DNA from 2 places in the Serratia rhizosphaerae genome. Region 2 is predicted to be linked to the other one. Evidence: predicted binding sites of a transcription regulator. Region 2 holds the regulator's gene; the other holds the start of a gene.

Region 1 (7,893 bases), 1.7 Mb from region 2:
TCAGTGTGCTCACCGCTTCCGCACGCCACGCTGCCGGGTGCAGATAACGCAGGCAGACCAGCAGCGGCAGCAGGCTGCCAAACCAGTAGCCGGCGGCAAGCAGATGCAGCGCATGGCTAACACGATGCAGCGTGCCGAGCAGGCCGGTGTGCATCGCCGCATGGCCGATAAAAGCCATACTGATCAGCAGCAGCCCGCCCAACAGGGCGCTCGCCCCGGCGCGCAGGCGCAGCGGCAACCACAGCGCCGCCAGCGATAATGCCGACAACGCCAGATGCCAGCGCCACACTTCACCAAAGGTGGTGCCCAGCACCGCCAGCCAGACATCCCACTGATAGGTATCCTGCCAGCCGTCGCCCATCTGACCGGCCTGCACGGCCAGCAGCGCCACGGCAGAAACGGCAGCCACCAGCGTCGACGCCGCCAGCCAGGGACGCAAATCGCGGGAAAGTAACGCAGAGAGCCGCTGCGGCGACAGTAAGGCGGTGAACAAACCAATGCCGAACATCAGCATCACCGCCGTAAAGTGCACGAAGCGACACAGGACAAACAGAGTCGCCAGGGTCATCGGTTATTTTACGGTAAAGCTGTATTGGCCTTTGGTTTTATGTCCGTCAACGGAAACCACGTGCCAGTCGACCTGATATTTCCCCGCCGGCAGCGCTTCCGGAAGCGGAATGGTGGCTTTGGCATTATCCTTGGCGTCCAGCTGCAGTTTGCCGGTGTTGACCGCTTTATTATCCGGGCCGATCAGTTTGACTTTGCTGAAGCCAGGCTCAATACCTTCCGAGAAGCTGAGGGTCAACGCCTGTGGCGCCGGGCTGACGGTGGCATCCGCCGCGGGCGTTTGCAATTTAAGGTGGGCATGCGCTAAAACCTGCTGCGAAGACAAACCGACAAACAGCGCGAACAGCGTGGCAAGCAGACGAGATGAGGAGCGAATTTTACCGATCACAGTGGTATCCCTTAATACGAAGATGAGGATGGAATACCCGTCAGCCTTCGGGGTGCAGGCAGCCTGGCGCTCCTGCCTGCCGAATAATTACGGGCACTCGCGGGTCAAAACCACGCCAGAGTCCGCTATCCCCGAAGACCCGCGTTGCACGCGGCAACTCAATTCATTGAGGGGAAATCAGCAGCCCCAACCCGGCATGATGGCAACGCAGCAGGAACAGGAACAGACCGTGCATGACGCACGCAGCGATCCCCTCCCGGGCAGCGTATTCTGTTAGATCATAACGATGAGTGATCATCAAGTCGAGCACATCACTGCTATTTTTCAAAATGGCAGCACGTTTCGCTGTATAACCGCAATAACGGCAGGCATAAAAAAACCGCACCGGCATCGTCTGCCTGGCGCGGTTTTTTCCGGGCTAAAAATTACAGCTGGCCGTTGCTGCCTTCGCCGGCCGCGCCCATTTTCTTCAGATCCTTATCGATGAAGAACAGCGCTTTGCCGCTGGTGCCGACCAAGGCCAGCTTATCCAGTACGGATTTGAACAGTTTCTCTTCTTCATGCTGCTCGGCAACGTACCACTGCAGGAAGTTGAAGGTGGAGTAATCATGGGTGGTCATTGCCACATGCGCCAGTTCGTTGATCTGACGGGTGATCAGTTGCTCGTGCTCATAGGTCTGTTGGAACACATCGGCCAGCGACTCGAACTCTACCGGCGGCGCGGCAATACTGCCCAGCACTGGCAGCGCGCCGGTATCACTCAGGTAATCAAACAGACGCTGCATATGCTGCATTTCTTCCTGGGAATGCTCTTTCAGGAAGGCTGCGGCGCCTTCAAAGCCTTTATCCGCACACCATGCGCTCATCTGCAAATACAGGTTTGCCGAATAAAACTCAAGGTTGAGTTGTTCATTCAACTGCTTTGTCATTTCTTGCGTCAGCATAGTTATTCCTTTTAATTCTGCAGGCCAATGTTTTATATGTGCCGTATTATGCCCTGCCAAAAACAAAATAAAAACAGTTGATTTACATCAAGCGATGATTAATTTAAATACCTTTATTTATCATTTAGTTAAAATTAAATCACGCCAATGTTAATATTTATGATAATTATTTTCATCTTGCTGGAGATCTAAAGGCGAATCATTCTTATTTGAAATAACACAAATAGACATAGCAAATGAAAACAATGATGACATTAGCCGCTCTGCTATATAAAAATAATTATCATTACCCAATGCGGCGTTCGCAGCGTCACAGCAGGCTTGCCAAGCGCCGCGCGGTGCATTACCTTCTGCGCAGATAAAATGCGGTATCAGTAAGGAGCATAGCGTGGGATACAATCTGGCAGAACTCTCGAAAGAAGAGATGGACAAGGTTAACGTGGATTTAGCCGCTTCCGGCGTGGCGTTCAAAGAGCGCTATAATATGCCGGTAATTCCTGAAGTGGTGGAGCGTGAACAGCCGGAACATCTGCGCGACTACTTCCGCGAACGCGTCATCCACTACCGGATGGCGTCGCACAAGTTCTCACGCCTGCCTTACGAACCGAAAAGCAAATAACAACAACGGCGGATGCGGCTCTCCGCATCCGCCGCGCGCTTACACCGTTTTACCGGCAAAGCGATCGGTGGCCAGCATCAGCTGGTGCAGGATCCCCGGTTCATCAAACGAGTGCCCCGCCCCTCAACAATATGCAGTTCGGCTTCCGGCCATGCCTGCGACAGATCCCAGGCGTTTTGCACCTGGCAGGCCATATCATAGCGGCCATGTACAATTACTGCAGGGATATGACGAATCAGCGGCACGTTGCGCAGTAGCTGATCGTCGCTCTGCAAGAAGCCCTGATGGGTGAAATAGTGATTTTCAATGCGGGCAAACGCCAGCGCAAAGTCATCTTCGCCAAACGCCGCCGACTCGGTACTCGGCAGCAACGTGACGGTTTCTCCCTCCCAGATGCTCCACAGTTTCGCCGCTTCCAGCTGCACCTCAAGATCTTCGCTGGTCAGCCGCCGGCGATAGGCGGCAATCACATCCTGACGCTCCTCGGTGGAAAGAATCGACAGCACGCGCTGCCATTTTTCCGGGAAGAAACGTGAGGCGCCATCCTGGTAATACCAGGACAGCTCCTGTTTACGCAGCGTAAAGATACCGCGCAGCACCAGCTCGCTGACGTGCTGCGGGTGCGTTTGCGCATAGGCCAGCGCCAGCGTCGAACCCCAGGAGCCGCCGAAAACCAGCCACTGCTCCACGCCGGCCATTTCACGCAGCCGTTCGATATCGTCGACCAAATGCCAGGTGGTATTGTTGTCCAAACTGGCGTGCGGCCGGGAGCGCCCACAGCCGCGCTGGTCGAACAGCAAGACTTTATAGCGTTCCGGATCAAACAGCTGCCGATGATAAGGGGCAATGCCGCCTCCCGGCCCGCCGTGGATAAACACCGCCGGTTTCCCTTCCGGGTTACCGCTTAATTCCCAGTAGATCCGATGACCGTCCCCGGTATCCAACCAGCCACTGTCATACGCTGCTAACGGCGGATATAACCCGCGTAATTGTTCCATTGCGCTTTCCGTCTCTCTGTGAATGATGCTTTCATCAAAGCCCATGCATGCCATCAGGTCAACGGTAAAACCTGAAAACTCCGACGGATAACGGGCTGTTCACGTTCGTTTGCTTAAAATGAATACGACCAGCCATTGCGTTGCTTATCATTACGTCACCTTTCGGCGTTTTTCTCACCAGCGGCCAGCGCCTCTAAGGCAACGAACATTTGGCGACAAACTCGACAACCGTTATGCTGGGAGGCAAAAGAGGAAAGCATGACATGACGTTACGCATTATTGATACCGAAACCTGCGGCCTGGACGGCGGCATTGTTGAAGTCGCCTCCATCGATCTGATCGACAGCCGACTGGCCAATCCGATGAGCGATTTGGTGTGCCCGGACCGCCCCATCAGCATTGATGCGATGGCCATCCATCATATTACGGAGGCGATGGTCGAGGATAAACCCCGTATTGCCGTCGCCATTGGTCGCTATCTCGGCAGTGATTACTATGTGGCGCATAATGCCGCCTTCGATCGCGGCGTGCTGCCGGAGATGCGGGGCCGCTGGATCTGCACCCTCAAGCTGGCACGCATGCTGTATCCGGATATCAAGTACGGCAACCAGTATCTGCGCTATGCGCTGAATCTCGACGTGCAACTGCCGCAGGACAATACGCTGTATCCGCACCGGGCGCTGTATGACTGCTACGTCACCGCCGCCCTGCTGCAGCGGATTATCAAGGATTCATCCTGGAGCGCCGAAGAGATGGCCGATATCACCGAACGGCCGGCGCTGATAAAAACCTTTAAGTTCGGTAAATATCGCGGCCGGCTGATTGAGCAAATCGCCCAGGAAGATCCAGGCTATTTACAGTGGATGCTGAAAAATCTCGCCGATCTCAACCCGGATATGAAGCATACGCTGAAGTACTACCTGGTTGGCTGACAGAACGGGCGGCGCCGGCCGCCCGTTCCGCTTTACTCGCTCAGCGACAGAATAAAGGCGTATTCCAGCGCAATATCCTCATAGGCTTTAAAACGGCCGGATTTACCGCCGTGGCCGGAGTCCATATCGGTATACAACAGCAGCTGACGGTCATCGGTTTTCAACTCACGCAGCTTCGCCACCCACTTGGCCGGTTCCCAATACTGCACCTGCGAATCATGCAGGCCGGTGGTCACCAACAGGTGCGGATAAGCCTGCGCCTGTACCCGATCGTAAGGGCTGTACTGTTTGATGTAATCGTAATACGGCTTCTCGTTCGGATTGCCCCACTCATCGTATTCGCCGGTGGTCAGCGGAATAGACTCGTCCAGCATGGTGGTCACCACATCGACGAACGGCACCTGCGCCACCACGCCGTGGAACAGCGCCGGCTGCTGGTTGATCACCGCTCCCATCAGTAAACCGCCGGCGCTGCCGCCCATGGCGTATACCTGCCCCGCGGCGCCGTAGCCCTGCTCAACCAGCGCTTTGGTTACATCGATAAAGTCGTTAAAGGTGTTTTGCTTGTTGAACAACTTGCCGTCTTCATACCACAGCTGCCCCAGCTCGCCGCCGCCGCGAATATGCGCCAGCGCAAATACAAAACCGCGGTCCAGCAGGCTCAGGCGGCTGCCGCTGAAGGCCGGATCCATACTGCTGCCGTATGAGCCATAACCGTACACCAACAGCGGATTGCCACCCTGGTTAAAACGGTCCGCCCGGTACACCAGCGAAACCGGCACCTCTACGCCGTCGCGCGCCTTCACCCACACCCGCTCGCTGCGGTAATTTTCCGGTGTAAAGTTATTCACCTCTTGCTGTTTGAGCAGTTTGCGCTCACCGCTGTCGAGGTTCAGCTCATACAGGCTGGCCGGGGTGGTCATGGAAGAATAGCCATAGCGCAGCAGCGCGGTTTCCGGCTCCGGGTTGTAGTCCAGCCAGGTGACATAGGTCGGATCGTCGAAGGCGATACGCCGTTCTTCACCGCTGCGCCAGTGGATTTGCCGCAGTTGCGTCAGGCCGGCGCTGCGCTCTTCCACCACCAGCCAGTCACGGAACAGCTCAAAGCCTTCCAGCATCACGTCATCACGCGCGGCAATCAGCGTTTGCCACCGCGCTTCGTCCGCAACGTCGCTCTGGTACAGGCCGAAGTTTTTGCCGTCTCTGTTCGAACGGATATAGAACGTCTGCCGATAGTGATCGATGGCATATTCATGATCTTTGCGGCGCGGCACGAACATCTGCGGTGTCGCATCGGGCCGTTCGGCGTCCAGCAGCAGGATTTCCGAGGTGGTGGTGCTGCTGAGGTGGATCAGGATATAGCGTTCTGAGGTGGTTTTTTCCAGGCCGACGTAGAAGGTGTCGTCGGTTTCTTCATACACCAGCCGATCGTCAGCCGGGTCTGTCCCTACAACGTGGTGATAGACCTGATACGGCAGCAGCGTCTGCGGATGTTTGCGCACGTAATACACGCTGGCGGAGTCATTGCTCCATTCAAAGTTGCCGGAGGTATTTTCCAGCACCTCTTCCGCCCAGGCGTCATCCGGCAGATGTTTAAAGCGGATATCATATTGGCGGCGCGACAGGAAATCTTCCGCCACCGCCATCATGCGGTTGTCCGGGCTGATGTCCAGGCCGCCCAGGGTGTAAAACTCGCGCCCCTGCGCCCGCTGGTTGCCGTCCAGCAGCGCCTGCCAGGCATCGCTTTTCGCCGCCGGCTGGCGCACATAGAGCGCATATTCGTTGCCGGGTTCGTAGCGCGTCTGATAACGGTAGCCATTGCGCACATAAGGCGCCGAATGTTCCTGCTGCGGAATACGCGCCACCATCTCCTGATACAGCGCTTCACGCAGCGGTTGCTGCGGTTGCAGCATGGCGTCAGTGTAGGCATTTTCCGCCTGCAGATACGCCAGCACCTGCGGATCGCTGCGCTCGTCGTCGCGCAGCCAGTAGTAGTCATCAACGCGGGTATCGCCGTGCAGCGTCATCGGATACGGGCGTTTTTCCGCCTTCGGAGGGGTCATCATTACCAAATCATCCACTTACGTCTATTGATGGACGTAAGGGTGTCATGATTGCCCCCGCCTTAACAAGTAGGCACCGCAGCTTTTATCCGCCGCAACGCCGAGACGACGCTACGCCAGCTCGCGTTTTTTCTGATTCACATCGCCCTCAATGCCCTGTTTCACATCGTCGGGAATTTTCAGCGAGCGCGCCAGCGCGTCAAGATAGCCGCGCTCCATAAAGTGATCGACATCGATTACCATACAGCTGAGGTAATACACTTCCAACGCTTCCTCTTCGTTCTTTACGCCGAGCGCCAGCGCATCGGGATTGAGCGGCTGCTCTATCGCCTGCTGCACCCAGGCCTGCGCTTCGTCGCCAATCTGCAGTTGCGTCAGGCTGTCGTCAATGGCGCGACGCTCGTTGTCGTCAATATGGCCGTCGCTTTTCGCCGCAAACACCAGCGCCTGCACCAGCCGCTTGGCGCGTAGATCGACCGGCGTCGACTGCATGCCGAACTGCGGCTCATCCTGATGGGTATCTTTCACCCGTGATTTGTATTTGTTCCACAGCACCGCGCCTGCCGCGGCGCTGCCGCCGATAATCAGCGCGTTTTTACCGAATTTACCGACCAGCTTGCGCGAGGATTTATTCGCCAACAATACGCCGACCAGCCCGCCCAGCGCACCGGGCGCCAACAATTTGCCGATGCCCTCGGTACTGCTGTTTGAGCCGCTTTTTTGCCCCAACAGCGATTGAATCTGCTGCATCCAACTGTTTTTCATTGCATCCCCTCGCATGGATAGTAAAGCGAACGGGCACCTGTGCCGGAACGCCGCTAAAACTCCAGATTAGGGGATTTTTTGTCAATTAACGTATGGCGGGGAAAATTTGTGTGAGGCATTAGACAAGTTGACTGGAAAAATTCGCCAATCAGGGCGCCTTCGTCGCGCCCTGGCGCAGGGGTTACTGCGGTTCGCTGTAAGCGATATCGCCGGTTTTGCAGTTAAGCGTGACGCGATAGGTTTTATCCGCCTTACTGCCGCGCACCGTCAGCGGCACCTGCCAGAGGTCATCTTCACCGCTGACCGCGTCCGGGCTGACCCAGGCAACCGGCGTGGCGGTGCCGAGCAGTTTTTTATCCGATGCCCAGCGCGTAATACGGTTTTGCAGGAAGTCTCGCTTGACCTGTGCGGCGACGTCCGCCGCCTGCAGCCCGCTGCACAGGCCAACCTTCGCCGTACGCTGCTCATGCTGCTGCGCCTGAGCGCTGCCGACAAATCCCAAACTCACCACCAGCGCGACGGCCAGCCCCAATCCTGTTGCTCTCATATACCCTCCAGTTGTCGTTACACTACCCGGAGGGCGCTGACTGGCATCAGGCCTGGCAGGCGTTCAACGT
Region 2 (7,893 bases):
CGGAAATGGGCAGCCGTGAAGTGCCGTTCAGCCGCGAAGTGTATATCGACCGCGCTGACTTCCGTGAAGAAGCCAACAAGCAGTACAAGCGTCTGGTATTGGGCAAGGAAGTGCGCCTGCGCAATGCTTATGTCATCAAGGCAGAGCGCGTTGAGAAAAACGATGCCGGCGATATCACCACCATTTTCTGCAGTTACGATGCAGAGACGCTGAGCAAAGATCCGGCCGACGGCCGCAAGGTGAAGGGCGTGATTCACTGGGTGTCGGCGGCGCATGCCGTGCCGGCGGAAATCCGCCTGTATGACCGTCTGTTCAGCGTAGCAAACCCGGGGGCGGCGGAAGACTTCCTGGCCACCATTAATCCGGAATCGCTGGTGGTCAAGCAGGGCTTTGTCGAGCCAAGCCTGGCTCAGGCGCAGCCTGAGCACGCCTACCAGTTTGAGCGCGAAGGCTATTTCTGTGCCGACAGCCGCGACTCTTCGGCTGAGCATCTGGTGTTTAACCGCACCGTGGGCCTGCGTGACACCTGGGCTAAAGTGGGCGCGTAAACCGCTATTACGGCCATTTCGCTGATTAAAGCGCAACTTCGGTTGCGCTTTTTTTTGCCTTTTCCGCCGATACATTAATATTATTGCAGTAATTGCGCGTCGTTTTATTTTTTACAGTACCACTCAGGCGTAAACAGTGCCTGCTATTTTTTATTCGTCGCATTTTCTTTGTTAGATGTAAAATAAATTTATATATTCGTGATGAAAAATAATAAAAATAAGAGAGCGCTCTCTGACCTTTGTTGTTTTGTGAACTTGCCAGCGCTGAAACCATTCAACTAGCCGGCTGTTTGTCGAATATCTATTTTTATTTTTGATTTTATTGTGTTTTTGTATCATCCCTCGCTATTTTTTCACTGAGTAACAAATCCTCATCAATATGTGCTCCTTGTCATACTTTGACAAACTTGTTGTATTTTTCATTTGATAATTCGCATCGCGAAAAATAGTCTGTAATTAGCAATAAATGCTGTGGGGTTTTTCCGACGGCAACACTTTTTACCCGTTTCAGGGTTTTTTATTAGCGGTCGTTCGAGGCAGTGATGGGCAGCGGTGGCCGCGCTTTTTATGTCAAAGAGGAATTTCATTATGGCTACGCACGGTGTTCGGCGTAATACGCTGACGCTTGCTGTCGCGGGCGCGCTGTTGGGGACAGGGTTGGCGATGCCCCCGGCGGCGCAGGCAGCAGGATTTATCGAGGATTCCACGCTAAGCGGCGGCGTGTATTACTGGCAGCGCGAACGCGATCGTAAAGATTTAAATAAAACCAAAGAGATGACCAGGCCGGACGGCAGCAGCGTCACGGTCAATAACCCCGATTACAACAGCTATACCACCAATCTGTCGCATGCAACCGCCAACCTGAGCCTGGATTTCAGTTCCGGCTACGCCTGGGACATGCTGGGTCTGGATATTGCCGCCTTCAGCGCGATTGAAATTGCGGAAAGCAAAGACAGCGGCCACCCGAACGAAATCTCGTTCTCCAGCAGCAACCGCACCTATGACGAAACGTATCAGGGGGATAAGGGCGGGGTGAGTCTGTACAAAGCCGCCGCCAAATTCAAATATGGTCCGCTCTGGGCGCGCGCCGGTTATATCCAACCCAGCGGCCAAACGCTGCTGGCGCCGCACTGGAGCTTTTTACCGGGCACCTATCGCGGCGCGGAGGCCGGCGCCAATTTCGACTACGGTGATGCCGGTGCTCTCAGCTTCTCTTATATGTGGACCGATAAATATAAGGCTCCATGGCATATTGAGATGGATGACTTCCGCCAGAATGACAGGAAAACGTCGGTTTCCTATCTGCACTCTATCGGCGCCAAATATGATTTTAAAAACGATCTGGTGCTGGAAGCGGCCTTTGGTCAGGCGCAAGGCTATGTGAACCAGTATTTCGCCAAGGCCGCCTACCAATTTGAACTGTTCGGCAACCCGCTCACCACCAGCTATCAATTCTACGGCGCTGAAGACCGCATCAGCGATAAGCACGATCCTAACAGCATTTACGACGGGCTGGCCTGGCTGCAGGCGCTGACCTTCGGCTACACCACCGGCCAGTTTACCTGGCGTCTGGAAGGCACCATGGTCAAGGCCGAAGGTAACCAGGGCTACTTCCTGCAGCGTATGACGCCGACCTATGCCTCCTCGAACGGCCGCCTGGATGTGTGGTGGGACAACCGTTCCGACTTTAACGCCAACGGTGAGAAAGCGCTCTACGCCGGAGTGATGTACGACCTGAGCAAATGGAACCTGCCGGGCTGGGCGGTCGGCGGCTCTTACGTCTACGCCTGGGACGCCAAACCGAGCACTAACCCGATTTACGATCAGAACCAGCGTCTGAAAGAGAGCGCCTACAGTCTGGATGCGATGTACACCGTGCAGGAAGGGCGCGCCAAAGGCACGTTATTCAAGCTGCACTTCACGCAGTATGACAACCATTCCGATATTCCGAGTTGGGGCGGCGGCTACGGCAACATCTTCCAGGATGAACGCGACGTCAAATTTATGGTTATCGCACCGTTCACCATTTTTTAATCGCTGCCTCGGCTTTGCGGCCGGGGCGGGATGACAGGGGACAGTTTCATGAAGAAACGCATGTTGGCGGTAACCGTAGCGGTAGGGTTGGCGGGCTGCGTACAGCCGCAGGCGGCGCCGGAAGACGGCCGCTTACGGCAGGCATACGCCGCCTGCATCAATACCGCAGAAGGCTCGCCGGAAAAGTTGTACTCCTGCCAGGCGGTACTGGATGTCTTGCGGCAAGAGCAACGGCACCAGCCGTTTGCTGAACAGGAAACGGTACGCGTGATGGATTACCAAAAATGCATTCAGGCGCTGCACAGCGGCGACGGCCAGGCGTATCACGAGCGCTGCGGCAAGCTGTGGCAAGAAATTCGGGCCAATAACCACGATGACCAAGGAGGCTGAAGATGAACAGATTTAAACTGAGTGCCCTGGCCGTACTGGCGGCGACCGCCGGCATGTTCGGCGCGATCGGCAACGCCATGGCGGATCAACCGCTGGTGGATCGCCTTAGCCAGCTGAAGCTGAATATCAAAATACTGGACAACCGCGCGGCCGACAGCGGCGTGGATTGCGCCAGGCTGGGCGCCGACTGGGCGGCCTGCAACAAGGTGCTGATCACGTTGGCCAACGACGGCCAGGCGATTACCGCCAAAGATTGGGCGATCTATTTCCACAGCCCGCGGCAGACGCTGGAGGTGGGCAACCAACAGTTCCGCATCACTCACCTGACCGGCGATCTGTACAAGCTGGAGCCGACCGACGCGTTCCGGGGCTTCCCGGCCAACCAGGCGGTGGACATTCCCATCGTGGCCGAATACTGGCAGCTGTTTAAGACGGATTTCCTGCCGCGCTGGTATGCGACTTCCGGCGATGCCAAGCCGAAAGTGCTGACCAACACCGATACCGAGGATCTGGATCGGTTCGTGGCGCCGTTTACCGGCGATCAATGGAAGCGCACCAAAGAGGATAAAAACGTGCTGATGACGCCGGCCTCGCGCTTTACGCGTAACGCGGACCTGCAGACGTTGCCGGCCGCCTCGCTGCGTGGCCAGATCATCCCGACGCCGATGTCGGTGCAGGTTCATGCGCAGGATATCGATCTTGGCAACGGCGTGGCGCTGGCGCTTGACGCCTTGGATCAGGCGACGGCGAACGTGGTGCGCGACCGTTTTGCACAGCTTGGCGTGCCGAGCGCGGCGGCGGGCTACCCGATAAAGACGGAGGTTAATCCGGCGTCGTTCAGCGGAAAAATGGCGCAGCCCGGCGCTTATATTCTGACGCTGGGCGAGAAAGAGGCGCGGATTACCGGCTTTGATCAGAGCGGGGTGTTCTACGGCCTGCAGTCAATTCTGTCGTTGATCCCGCTGCACGGCGATAAAAAGATTGCCGCGCTGGAAGCGCGCGACGCGCCGCGCTTTGCCTATCGCGGCCTGTTCCTCGACGTGGCGCGTAACTTCCACCATAAAGATGCGGTGCTGCGCCTGCTGGATCAAATGGCGGCCTATAAGCTGAATAAATTCCATTTCCATCTGACCGACGATGAGGGCTGGCGTATTGAAATCCCCGGCCTGCCGGAGCTGACGGAGGTTGGCGGACAGCGCTGCCATGACCTGAGCGAAACCACCTGCCTGCTGCCGCAGTACGGTCAGGGGCCGGATGTGTACGGCGGTTTCTTCTCACGTCAGGATTACATCGACATTCTCAACTATGCGCAGGCGCGCCATATTGAGGTGATTCCGGAAATCGACATGCCGGCGCATGCCCGTGCGGCGGTGATCGCCATGGAGGCGCGCTATAAGAAACTGCATGCGCAGGGCAAACAGCAAGAAGCGCAGGAGTACCGGCTGGTGGATCCGACCGACACCTCGAACACCACCTCGGTGCAGTTCTTCAACCGCCAGAGCTACCTGAACCCATGTCTGGACTCTTCCACCCGCTTTGTTGACAAAGTGATGGGGGAAATTGCCAAGATGCATCAGCAGGCGGGGCAGCCGATCGGCACCTGGCACTTTGGCGGCGACGAGGCGAAAAACATCCGGCTGGGCGCCGGCTATACCGATGTGAAGAAGCCGGAAGCGGGCAAGGGCATGCTTGACCTGAACAAAGAAGACAAGCCATGGGCGAAGTCACAGGCCTGCCAACGGCTTATCGACAGCGGCAAAGTGGCGGATATGGCACATCTGCCGAGCTACTTCGGTCAGGAAGTCAGCAAGCTGGTGAAGGCGCACGGCATCGATCGGATGCAGGCCTGGCAGGATGGCCTGAAAGATGCCAAAGACGCCAAAGCGTTCGCCACCTCGCGCGTGGGCGTCAACTTCTGGGATACTCTGTACTGGGGCGGTTTTGACTCGGTGAACGACTGGGCCAACAAGGGCTATGAAGTGGTGGTTTCCAACCCGGACTATGTCTATCTGGACTTCCCGTATGAAGTGAACCCGAACGACAGCGGCTATTACTGGGGCACCCGCTTCAGCGACGAACGGAAAATCTTCAGCTTTGCGCCGGACAATATGCCGCAAAACGCGGAAACCTCGGTTGACCGCGACGGCAACGCCTTTACCGCCAAGAGCGATAAGCCGTGGCCGGGAGCGTATGGTCTGTCCGCCCAGCTGTGGAGCGAGGTGGTGCGCACCGATCCGCAGATGGAGTATATGATCTTCCCGCGCGCGCTGTCGGTGGCCGAACGCGCCTGGCACCGTGCCGAATGGGAGCTGGACTATCAGGCGGGCCGCGAATATAAGGGCGGTGAAACGCAGTTTGTCGATACCAAAAAGCTGGCGCAGGAGTGGCTGATTTTTGCCAATATTCTGGGGCAGCGCGAACTGGCCAAGCTGGATGCGGGCGGAATCAGTTACCGTCTGCCGGTGCCGGGCGCCCGTATTGTCGGCGGCAGGCTGGAGGCCAATATTGCGCTGCCGGGCCTGACGATCGAATATTCGACCGACGGCGGCCAGCGTTGGCAGCGTTATGATGATGCCGCCAGGCCGGCGGTGCAGGGCGAAGTGCAGATTCGTTCGGCAAGCCCGGATGGCAAGCGCTTTAGCCGCGCGGAGCCGGTAGCGGCTTAAGTCAACGTCTGCGGCGCCCGAACGGTATAACGGCGGGCGCCGCAGCTCACCCACGATCGGCAGGCATAAAAAAACCGCCGTGCGGCGGTTCCTGTTTACGCTGGCAGGCCAGCTTTACTTCTTGTTATGCAGCGTGTCGTTTTCACGGCAGTCACCGCTGGCACAGTGGCCGTACAGGTACAGGCTGTGGTTGGTGAGTTTGATGCCGTGCTGTTTGGCGATATCGCGCTGACGTTGTTCGATAGACTCATCGCTGAATTCGATCACTTTGCCGCAGTCCAGGCAGATCAGGTGATCGTGATGATGCTGTTGGGTCAGTTCGAATACTGACTTGCCGCCTTCGAAGTTATGGCGCGTGACGATACCGGCGTCGTCGAACTGGTTCAGTACGCGGTAAACCGTCGCCAGACCAATTTCTTCGCCCATGTCGATCAGTTTCTTATACAAATCTTCCGCACTGACATGATGGCAAGCCGGATCTTGCAGCACTTCCAGGATTTTGAGTCGCGGAAGCGTGACTTTTAAGCCGGCCTTCTTCAATGCGGTGTTGTTGTCAGTCATGCGGATTCAGTCCTGTTACTATGCTAATCAGTTGAGGCATTGTTGCCTGTGGCATCGGTCGGCACAAAGCGTTAATAGCGTCTCATTATAGAACCGGTTGCCCTAAATGGAAACCGCCGGTTGTTAACAAAAGCCTACTGCGCCGTTACATGTTGCGCGTGCAACATCTTGATGAATGGGATAAACCGGGGCCAAAGTCTACCGTGACGGGGAGGGAAGTTACTAATATGTAGCTTCTATTGCTTCAATCCGTGATGCCGATAACGGCCCCGCCGCTCAGCAGGGCCACCTATCGCAGCATTGCGGAGCGTTGAATCAGCCGATGATATCGGCCAGGCTCAGCTCTTCAACAATCTGTTTGACCCAGGCTTCCACGCGTTCGTTGGTCAGTTCCGGCTGGCGGTCTTCATCAATGGCCAAGCCGATAAAGTTGTCATCGTCCGCCAGACCCTTGGAGGCTTCGAAATGGTAGCCTTTGGTTGGCCAGTGGCCGACGATGGCAGCGCCGCGTGGTTCGATAATATCGCGGATGGTGCCCATCGCGTCACAGAAGTACTCGGCATAGTCTTCCTGATCGCCGCAGCCGAACAGCGCAACCAGCTTACCGTTGAAGTCTATTTCTTCCAGCGTCGGGAAAAAGTCGTCCCAGTCACATTGTGCTTCACCGTAGTACCAGGTCGGGATGCCCAGCAGCAAAATGTCAAATGCGTCCAGATCTTCTTTGCTGCTTTTGGCGATGTCGTGAATCTCAGCAACATCATCGCCGAAATCTTTGCGAAGGAGCTTTTGAATCATCTTGGCAATGTTTTCGGTATTGCCCGTGTCGCTGCCAAAGAAAATGCCTACGTTAGCCATATTGCGTATAACCTTTTAATTCAATAAATTACAATACGTTTCGCCTGCTGATCGCATCGGTATCGTTGTAAAGTGGCGTCTTGGTAAAGACCTGGGTCCTACCGGTAAACGCCTATCATGCCAGAAATTTGCTCCGGGGTTTTATCGCGTTCATGCGATGCCGGAAAGTAAGGCGGCGTTAAGCGAGCATCATCCTTACGCCGTGTGCGGCAGGCGCACGTTATTATTGCGACGGCTGCTCTTCCGCCAGCTGCGCCAGCAGCATCTGCTCGATCAGTTCGCTGCGGCTGATATTGCGCTGTTCGGCCAGCTTGTTCAGCGCTTCCACCGCTTCCGCGTTGATTTTCAGTTCCACACGCCGTAATCCACGTACTTTATCGCGCCGTAACTGATTACGCTTATTAATTCTAAGCTGTTCATCACGGGATAACGGGTTGGTTTTCGGGCGCCCCGGACGGCGTTCATCTGCGAACAGATCCAGCGTCGTGCGATCCGTGTTTTCTTTTGCCATAGGTAGCGGTACTGCAAGGGAATTAGCCTCAAAAAGCGATGGTTTGCTTCCGGACGCTGTGGTTAATACCGTTCAGGTCGTTACAACCTAAGCCAACTTTGCCCCCAATCTGGCGCCGGACAGCACGCTGGGGATGGCGGCAAAAATTATAGCGCGCCATCTTACCCCAGCAGGCGTCGCAACGACAATGCCTAACTGAGGCGCAAACGCGCTAAGCCGTTATCTTTAGCGCGTTTTTTCGCCACCTGCGTTATGGCTCGGCCAAAAAGCGGTGAATAGCGCGCAGTACGGCCTGCGGTTTTTCCGCGTGCACCCAGTGTCCGGTGCC

The links. The regulator Fur, encoded in region 2, represses iron uptake genes when iron is present. The targets are predictions, from matches to a motif close to ATAATAATGAGAACNACTATCAA.
Region 1: a site for Fur is predicted at 2,053-2,075, ahead of ftnA (non-heme ferritin). Genes of this name have one in related genera too.

Annotation. Positions count from the first base shown of each region.
Region 1 covers NZ_CP041764.1:4,315,312-4,323,204, reverse strand. The annotation lists gene copD (copper homeostasis membrane protein CopD) at 1-568, opposite strand, end outside; gene yobA (CopC domain-containing protein YobA) at 572-955, opposite strand; gene FO014_RS20035 (hypothetical protein) at 1,119-1,346, opposite strand; gene ftnA (non-heme ferritin) at 1,381-1,899, opposite strand; gene FO014_RS20025 (DNA polymerase III subunit theta) at 2,288-2,518, shown strand; partial or broken gene pip (prolyl aminopeptidase) at 2,558-3,516, opposite strand; gene exoX (exodeoxyribonuclease X) at 3,780-4,448, shown strand; gene FO014_RS20010 (S9 family peptidase) at 4,481-6,514, opposite strand; gene FO014_RS20005 (tellurite resistance TerB family protein) at 6,623-7,276, opposite strand; gene yebF (protein YebF) at 7,458-7,823, opposite strand; gene yqfB (N(4)-acetylcytidine aminohydrolase) at 7,887-7,893, opposite strand, start outside.
Region 2 covers NZ_CP041764.1:874,072-881,964, reverse strand. The annotation lists gene glnS (glutamine--tRNA ligase) at 1-548, shown strand, start outside; gene chiP (chitoporin ChiP) at 1,137-2,582, shown strand; gene chiQ (ChiQ/YbfN family lipoprotein) at 2,631-2,972, shown strand; gene FO014_RS04140 (family 20 glycosylhydrolase) at 2,975-5,638, shown strand; gene fur (ferric iron uptake transcriptional regulator) at 5,753-6,199, opposite strand; gene fldA (flavodoxin FldA) at 6,515-7,054, opposite strand; gene ybfE (LexA regulated protein) at 7,278-7,565, opposite strand; gene ybfF (esterase) at 7,816-7,893, opposite strand, start outside.